2 regions of the Burkholderia sp. Bp9031 genome follow, and region 2 is predicted to be linked to the other one. Evidence: predicted binding sites of a transcription regulator. Region 2 holds the regulator's gene; the other holds the start of a gene.

Region 1 (4,418 bases), on a different contig from region 2:
GAATTTCCGCAGGATTTCCTTACCCTGGTACTCGTGAATCTTCATGCGTGATTCCCTTCAGTCTGAGAGTTGGATGAAATGTCGCTTAGGACGCTTCTTCGAATGATTTCCGTTCATTCCTTCGTGCTGCCTTCACCGGGCATATCCGGCCGAATCGGGCCATACCAGCGCGGGTAGTACTGCCGAACCACCTCGCCGTCGAACCGCAGCGCCCGGCAGCGGCCGAGCTGGAAAGGCGGTTCGGCGTGCACGCCGTCGTGATCCGGCCCTTCGCCGCCCTCCTCGCGCACGTTCCACACGTCACCGGCGAACGCCTGGATCGCTGCCGTCGGCAGCACGGCGCATAGTTCGGTGAGATGGGAGCAGCCTGCGACGCCGGCGAGCAGCCGGTTCGCGTTGCGGCGGAAATTGCGGAAGAGGTTGAGCCCGATGAGGGCCCGATAGGCGGGAGTGGCGGATTGACAGTGACCGGGATAAGGAACCCATTCCGACGACGCTTCGGCGTCGACGACATTGAGGTCACGATCGATAGTCACGCGCAGCCAGAGTTCGTGGATCGGCAGGCCCTGGGGCCGGATGCCCGACGCAAGCGCGACGTCGCGCGGCTTGTGGTCGGTCAGGCAGGCTTCGATGTCCCACAAGCCGTCGTCGCGCTCGTAGGCTTCCGCTCGGATTGCGCGTCGATGTCGCAACTGACGGGGCACGGGCTCGGATAGCGGCATGCTGGAGGTTGAGGCCGAAGAGGAAAACCCGTGGATTTTAGCATATCGGGTATTTGAGGCATCCGGCCGCGACGGCGGGTATTCCCGCCTGTCCGGAAACGGTTGCATTGCAGCAAAATCGCGCGCAGCGCGCGCGACCGAATCGGTTAATCGTCGATCGGGAAATCGTCGCCGACCTTCAGCAACTTCACGATGGTCGCGCTCGAAAAGCCGCGCGCGGCGAGAAAGCGCGCCTGCTTCGCGCGCTCGGCCGGCGTTTGCGGCAGTGCACCGAATTTCTTGCGCCAGACGGCCTGTGCACGTGTCAACTCGGTCTCGCGCAATTGTGCATTCACTTCCTCGACGAGACTGTCGCCGACCGCATGGCGCTTCAGTTCACTGACGATGCGTGCGACGCCGACACGCGACGCGCGGCGATGCACGAGGCTTTCGGCAAAGCGCGCATCGGACAGCCAGCCCTCCTTCTCCAGCGCATCGAGCACCGGTTCGACCGATTCGTCCTCGCCGACGTACGGCGCGAGCTTGCGCGCGAGTTCGGCGCGGCTGTATTCGCGCCGGGACAGGTAGCCGAGCGCGCGGCCCTTCAGCGAACGCGGCGGTTTCGACGATTTGCGCTCGGTGGGTGCCGACTCGTTGCCGGAAGCCGCGCCGGCAGAGCTGCCGGATGCGCGGCGCGGGCGGCGTGGATGCTGGCTGCTGCGCGTATACACATCTTCCTTGACCGGCGCAGCCGCATCGGCCGCGCGCTCGCCCGGGAAGCTGACACCGGACACGCGACGACTCGACCGGTCATGCGCGTCGAACGATTCTTCGTCGTCGAACGGATCGACCGGCACGGTAATCTCAAACGAAACGAGGGCATCGTCGGATGCCCTCGTCGCGGTGCGGTTCGCGGCATGACTGCCCGCGCCCCGCCGGTCGGCCCCCGAGGATTCGGCTCGCCGGCCGGAGCGACCCGCCGTTTCGGGCGCGTCGCTCGGTTCCGGTTCGCCAGCCTGACCTCGGCGCCCGACCATCACTCTTCTTCGTCCATCGCCTCGGCTTCGTTGCCTGCGCCATCGGGCATCGCAGCGACGCCAAGCGACTCACGAATGCGGTTCTCGATCTCGCGGGCGATTTCCGGATTCTCGCGCAGGAATTCACGCGCGTTGTCCTTGCCCTGACCGATCTTCTCGCCGTTGTAGCTGTACCAGGCGCCTGCCTTGTCGACGATCTTCGCCTGCACGCCGAGATCGATGATCTCGCCCTGACGCGAAATGCCTTCGCCATACAGGATGTCGAAGATCGCTTCGCGGAACGGCGGCGACACCTTGTTCTTGACGACCTTCACGCGGGTTTCGTTGCCGATCACCTCGTCGTTCTTCTTGATCGAGCCGATCCGGCGGATATCCAGACGCACCGACGAGTAGAACTTGAGCGCGTTGCCGCCCGTTGTGGTTTCCGGGTTGCCGAACATCACGCCGATCTTCATCCGGATCTGGTTGATGAAGATCACGAGGCAGTTCGTGCGCTTGATCGTGCCCGTCAGCTTGCGCAGCGCCTGCGACATCAGGCGAGCCTGCAGGCCCGGCAGCGAATCGCCCATCTCGCCTTCGATTTCAGCCTTCGGCACGAGTGCCGCGACCGAGTCGATCACGATCATGTCGATCGAGCCCGAGCGCACCAGCGCATCGGTGATTTCGAGCGCCTGCTCGCCGGTGTCCGGCTGCGAGATCAGCAGCTCCGGCACATTCACGCCGAGCTTCGCTGCATATTGAACGTCGAGTGCGTGCTCGGCGTCGATGAAGGCTGCCGTGCCGCCCAGCTTCTGCAGTTCGGCGATGACCTGCAGCGTGAGCGTGGTTTTACCGGACGATTCCGGACCGTAGATCTCGACCACCCGGCCGCGCGGCAGGCCGCCGACGCCAAGTGCGATATCCAGACCCAGCGAGCCCGTGGAGACAACCTGGATGTCTTCGGTCGCTTCGCCGTCGCCCATCCGCATGATCGATCCTTTGCCGAACTGCTTCTCGATCTGCGCGAGTGCGGCCGCCAGCGCCTTGCTCTTCTCGGCGGTCATCCCGGAGCCCTTCTTGCTATCTTCCATGAATCGTCCTTTGCTATGATGAGCAGCGTCTGTTAGAGGCGCGCCCGCTTTCAAGCGCCGCCCACGAATGCAGACACTGTATAAAAAAACAGTGTTTTATGCAAGCCCGCAATGCAGGCTGCGTTGTACACGGATAACTTCGGAGACAGCCGCGCCGGCGTGAACGCCCCGCCGGCCACCGGTCAGCAACATGCGAATTCTCATCGCCGAAGACGACAGCATACTCGCGGACGGCCTGACCCGGTCACTCCGCCAATCGGGCTATGCGGTCGACCACGTGAAGAGCGGCGTCGATGCCGATACCGCGCTGTCGATGCAGACCTTCGACCTGCTGATCCTCGATCTCGGACTGCCCAAGATGTCCGGGCTCGACGTGCTGAAGCGCCTGCGCGCGCGCAATTCCAATCTCCCCGTGCTGATCCTGACCGCCGCCGACAGCGTCGACGAGCGCGTGAAGGGGCTCGACCTCGGCGCGGACGACTACATGGCCAAGCCGTTCGCACTCAACGAACTCGAGGCACGCGTGCGCGCGCTGACCCGGCGCGGCGCGGGCGGCGGCCCGACCGTCGTGCGCCACGGCTCGCTCGCGTTCGACCAGGTCGGCCGCATCGCGTATGCGAACGATCGCGTGCTCGACCTGTCCGCGCGCGAACTCGGTCTGCTCGAAGTACTGCTGCAGCGCATCGGCCGGCTCGTGTCGAAGGAGCAGCTCGTCGACCATCTGTGCGAATGGGGCGAGGAAGTCAGCAACAACGCGATCGAAGTGTACGTGCACCGGCTGCGCAAGAAGATCGAGCCGAGCGGCGTGCGGATTTCCACCGTGCGCGGCCTCGGCTACTGCCTCGAGAAAGTCGCGCCCGCGGCACCGGCCGACACGGCCGCGCCCCAGCCCGCGGCGGCCGGCACGCCGCTGCGCTGAACACGGCCGTCGCCGCGATGGCCACGCCGGCCCGTTCCCGCCATCCGACCGGCGAGCAGCCGTCCGCCGCCGATGCCGCGCGCGACGCGCGCTACGAGAACCCGTTCGCGCCGCCCGACGAAACCGACACGCCCGAGGCCGCACGCCCGCGCTCGCTGTTCGGCGAAATCCTCGACTGGATGCTCGCGCCGCTCCTGCTGCTGTGGCCGATGAGCATCGCCGTCACCTATCTCGTCGCGAAGACGATCGCGAACGGCCCGTTCGATCGCGCCCTCGAGACCAACGCATACGTGCTCGCGCGGCAGATCCATCCGGTCAATGGCGTCGCCGAGTTGACGCTGCCGCAGCAGACGCGCGACTTCCTGCGCGCGGACAACATCGACAGCGTGTACTTCCAGGTGCTCGGCACGCGCGGCGAGCTGGTCGCGGGCGAGGCCGACATGCCGCTGCCGCGCGACGAGGACCGCCCACCGCCGGGCGTCGTCGTGTTCCGCGACGACCTGCTGCGCGGCAACGACGTGCGCGTCGCGTATACGACTGTCGCGCTGCCGGAGTCGAGCGGCACGCAGCCCGTGCTCGTGCAGGTCGGCGAGACGCTCGACAAGCGCAACGCGCTCGCGAACGACATCATCAAGGGCGTGATCCTGCCGCAGTTCGTGATCCTGCCGCTCGCGATCCTGCTCGTCTGGTT
Region 2 (4,418 bases):
GCCCGTCCGGCGCTGCAGATGCCACTGCAGCGTGTTGATCAGGAGCAGCATCAGGAACGACACGACCAGCATCACGACCGCCAGCGCGGTTGCGCCCGCATAGTCGTACTGCTCGAGCTTCGTGATGATCAGCAGCGACGTGATTTCGGATTTCATCGGCACGTTGCCGGCAATGAAGATCACCGACCCGTACTCGCCGAGCGCGCGCGCGAACGCCAGCGCGAAGCCGGTGAGCAGCGCCGGCAGCACGGCCGGCAGCACGACGCGGCGGAACGTCAGCCAGCGCGATGCGCCGAGGCACGCCGCGGCCTCCTCCTGCTCGCGCTCGAAATCCTCGAGCACGGGCTGCACGGTGCGCACGACGAACGGCAGCCCGATGAAGGTCAGCGCCACCAGCACGCCGGCCGGCGTAAACGCGATCTTGATGCCGAACGGCGCCAGATACTGGCCGACCCAGCCGTTGGTCGCATAGACGGCTGCAAGCGAGATGCCGGCGACCGACGTCGGTAGCGCGAACGGCAGGTCGACGATTGCGTCGACGATGCGCTTGAACGGAAACGTGTAGCGCACCAGCACCCACGCGACGAGAAAGCCGAACACGGCGTTGATCAAGGCGCCGCCGAGCGCGGCGGAGAACGTCAGCCGGTACGACGCGAGTACGCGCGGCGACGCGACGGCGGTGACGAACTGGTCCCACGACAGCGTCGCGGTCTTCAGGAACGTGGCGGCGAGCGGGATCAGCACCACGAGGCTCAAATAGGCCACCGTGATGCCGAGCGTCACGCCGAAACCGGGCAGCGCGCTCGGCTTGCGAAAGGTGTACGTCGTCATCGGATGCTCTTGCTGGGTCGTTGCTGCTCACGGGTCCGACGCAAACGCCGGCGCGAGGCGTCGCGCCCGCGGACCGTCGGGGATGCGGCGCGCTGTCGTGGCACGCCGCTGTCGTTATGGGTTGCTGCCTGGCGTTACTGCGGCTTGTAGATCGAGTCGAACACACCGCCGTCCGCGAAATGCGTCTTCTGCGCATTCGTCCAGCCGCCGAACGTGTCGTCGACCGTGTACAGCTTCAGCTTCGGGAACTGCTTCGTCAGGTTCGCCGGCACGTTCTTCGAACGCGGACGGTAGTCGTTGCGCGCCGCGATCTCCTGGCCCTGCGGGCTGTACAGGAAATTCAGGTAGGCCTCGGCCAGCTTGCGCGTGCCCTTCTTGTCGACCACCTTGTCGACCACGGCAACGGGCGGCTCGGCCAGGATGCTCACCGACGGCACGACGATCTCGAACTTGTCGGTGCCGAATTCCTTGACCGACAGGAACGCCTCGTTCTCCCACGCGATCAGCACGTCGCCGATCCCGCGCTGCACGAAGCTCGTCGTCGCACCGCGCGCGCCCGAGTCGAGCACGCCCGCATTCTTGTAGAGCTTCGTCACGAATTCCTTCGCGGTCTGCTCGTTGCCACCCGGCTTGTGGACGGCGTACGCCCATGCGGCCAGGTAGTTCCAGCGCGCGCCGCCCGAGGTCTTCGGGTTCGGCGTGACGATCGAGATGCCCGGCTTCGTCAGGTCGTCCCAGTCCTTGATCCCTTTCGGGTTGCCCTTGCGCACCAGGAACACGATCGTCGACGTGTACGGCGACGCGTTGTCCGGCAAGCGCTTCTGCCAGTCCTTGTTGACGAGCCCCTTGTTGGCGAGCGCGTCGATGTCGTAGGCCAGCGCGAGCGTCACGACGTCGGCCTGCAGGCCGTCGAGCACCGAGCGCGCCTGCGCGCCCGAGCCACCGTGCGACTGCTTGAAGTTGACCGTCTCGCCCGTCTTCGCCTTCCACTCCTTGCCGAACGCCTGGTTGAAGTCCTGGTACAGCTCGCGCGTCGGGTCGTAGGACACGTTCAGGAACGTCGTATCGGCCTGGGCATGTGTCGCGACGCCCAGCGCCGCCGCCGCGCCCAGCGCGAGTGTTGCGATCAGGCGGCCCGCTCCGCCCGCCAGCCCCGTATTGCGCTTCGCCATCCTTGGTTCTCCAGTGTTGTCGGTATTGCGATGTCGGGCCAGTCTAGCGAACGGGTTACATGATTAAAAATAATCGTTCTTCATTTTTTAATACTCAAAAGTGCTAACGCAGACGGGACGGACGGTTGCGGCAGACGAACCGGCGTCCGGACATCGCGAAATCGCGCCGGAACCGGCGCGATCGCGTCGAACCTCAAGTAACACTTGAAATTCGCGAAGTACTGTATAAAAATACAGCTCACTGTCTATCCATACAGTTCAGCCATGACCAAACTCACCGCCCGTCAACAGCAAGTGTTCGACTTGATCCGCCGCGCGATCGAGCGCTCCGGTTTCCCGCCCACGCGTGCCGAGATCGCGGCCGAGCTGGGTTTCAGCTCGCCGAATGCGGCCGAGGAGCATCTCCGTGCGCTGGCGCGCAAGGGCGTGATCGAGCTGGCCGCCGGCGCGTCGCGCGGCATCCGCCTGCTCGGCATCGACGATGCGCCGCACCAGTTCACGCTGCCGCACGCCGGCCTGATGCAACTGTCGCTGCCGCTCGTCGGCCGGGTCGCGGCCGGTAGCCCGATCCTCGCGCAGGAGCATATCTCGCAGCATTACGCGTGCGATCCCGCGCTGTTCACGAGCAAGCCCGACTACCTGCTGAAGGTGCGCGGCCTGTCGATGCGCGACGCCGGCATTCTCGACGGCGACCTCCTCGCCGTGCAGAAGCGCACGGAAGCGAAGGACGGCCAGATCATCGTCGCGCGTCTCGGCGACGACGTCACGGTCAAGCGCCTGATGCGCCGGCCCGGCGGCCTCGAGCTGATCGCGGAGAACCCGGATTACGAAAACATCTTCGTCAAGGCCGGCAGCGCGGAATTCGCGCTGGAAGGCATCGCCGTCGGGCTGATCCGCTCGGGCGAACTCTGACAATCGGTCTCGCTGAGGAGAACATCATGGAACGCCTTTCCCGTTTGCTGCCTTTCCGTCAATTCGGTCGCCTGCGTCACCTGCGCGGCCGCACGCCCTGCGCACCGCTGTCCGCCGCGGCGCCCGTGGTGAGCCAAGAAGTCGCAGTTGAACGGCAGGCGTCGCTGCTGCCGTCAGCGCTCCCCGCATTCGCGCGGGTCTCGCTGAACGCCGGCCTGAATCACGCGGAACCGGCGCGCCGTGCACCCGTGCGCGTCTATCACGGTCGATCGCGGCTCATCATGGTCGGGACGATCGATGCCGTGTGCCGGATGATCGATCGCTGCATCGACGAGGAACGATCGGCCACGCACGGCGGTCTCTGATTGCGGAACCTGTCCGCACCGGAGGCATCGTGACTGGATCTTCGGGCCGCGCCAGGCGGCTCAAGCCCCTGCTGATCGTCGTGCTGGCCGTCGCCGCCCTGGTGGCGATCGGCTATGCATACGCGTCGCCGTACGTCGCGCTCAGTCGCCTGAAATCGGCGATCGACGCGCGCGATGGGCAGGCGGTCAGCGAATATGTCGATTTTCCGTCGCTGCGCATCAGCCTGAAGCAGCAGGTCACGGACGAGTTGATGCGCCGGATCGACGCGGTCAAGAAGGACAATCCGCTCGCGGTGATTGGCGCGCTGATCGGATCTGCATTGATCGGCCCGCTGGTCGATGCCTATGCGACACCGGAAGGTGTGGCGGCGCTGATGAGCGGCATCCCGCCGCGCGGTAATCCGGGCGAGCGGCCACCCGAATGGTCGGGTCCGCCGTCAGGCGGTGCGCCCGGAAACGCACCGGCCGTGCCGCCGGCCAATCCGGCGAGCGCACCCGTACCGGGCAGCAGTCCCACCGCCTCGGCTGCGCCTGCACCCGCGCCAGCGCCAGCGAGCCCAAGCGATGCGGGTCATCCGCAGCAAACGAGTGCCGGCTACAGGAATATCGATGAATTCGTCGTGACCTACCAGCGCAGTGCCGACGGCACACGCTATGCGGCGATCTTCCACCGCTTCGGCCTGTTCTCGTGGAAACTGTCCGCGATCGACCTGCACGCGTAAGCGGTCGCGATCGGACCAGGCGCCGCTGATGCGGCACGGCACGCGACCGGCCTGAATCGCAGGACAATCCGGCCGGTCACGCGATTACTGCGTCACTTGCCGTTCGCGGTGGCCGCTTCGCGTTCGCGCGCGATCTCGGCCTTTTGCTCTTCGGCCGACGAGCATGCGACCAGAATGCTGCAGCTCACGCGATCGAGCAGTTGCGTGTTGCCCGACCCCATCCACCATCTCGACAACCCGCTGCGGCACCGATGGCCGACGACGACGAGGTCGGCCTTCAACTCCGTCGCGAGATTCGCGATTTCGTCGATCGGATAGCCGAACGCGAAATGGCCTTCCGCCTGGACGCCACGCTCGCGCAGCCAGTTCACGCCTTCCTGCAGGATCTCGCGCGCGGTTTCCTCGAAGCGGCCGCA

What was found. Region 2 encodes LexA, which represses DNA repair genes until DNA is damaged. Its sites were predicted from a motif close to ACTGTATNNNNATACAGT; they were not measured.
Region 1: the regulator LexA is predicted to act here: its motif matches at 2,884-2,901, upstream of recA (recombinase RecA).

What each region holds. Positions count from the first base shown of each region.
Region 1 is NZ_QTPW01000009.1:128,549-132,966, reverse strand. Features, by position in the region: gene sucC (ADP-forming succinate--CoA ligase subunit beta) at 1-45, opposite strand, end outside; gene DIE15_RS14710 (DUF2889 domain-containing protein) at 114-722, opposite strand; gene recX (recombination regulator RecX) at 869-1,738, opposite strand; gene recA (recombinase RecA) at 1,738-2,808, opposite strand; gene DIE15_RS14695 (response regulator transcription factor) at 2,999-3,727, shown strand; gene DIE15_RS14690 (sensor histidine kinase) at 3,745-4,418, shown strand, end outside.
Region 2 is NZ_QTPW01000005.1:248,823-253,240, forward strand. Features, by position in the region: gene cysT (sulfate ABC transporter permease subunit CysT) at 1-831, opposite strand, end outside; gene DIE15_RS09390 (sulfate ABC transporter substrate-binding protein) at 966-2,003, opposite strand; gene lexA (transcriptional repressor LexA) at 2,268-2,915, shown strand; gene DIE15_RS09400 (hypothetical protein) at 2,942-3,280, shown strand; gene DIE15_RS09405 (DUF2939 domain-containing protein) at 3,310-4,002, shown strand; gene DIE15_RS09410 (universal stress protein) at 4,095-4,418, opposite strand, start outside.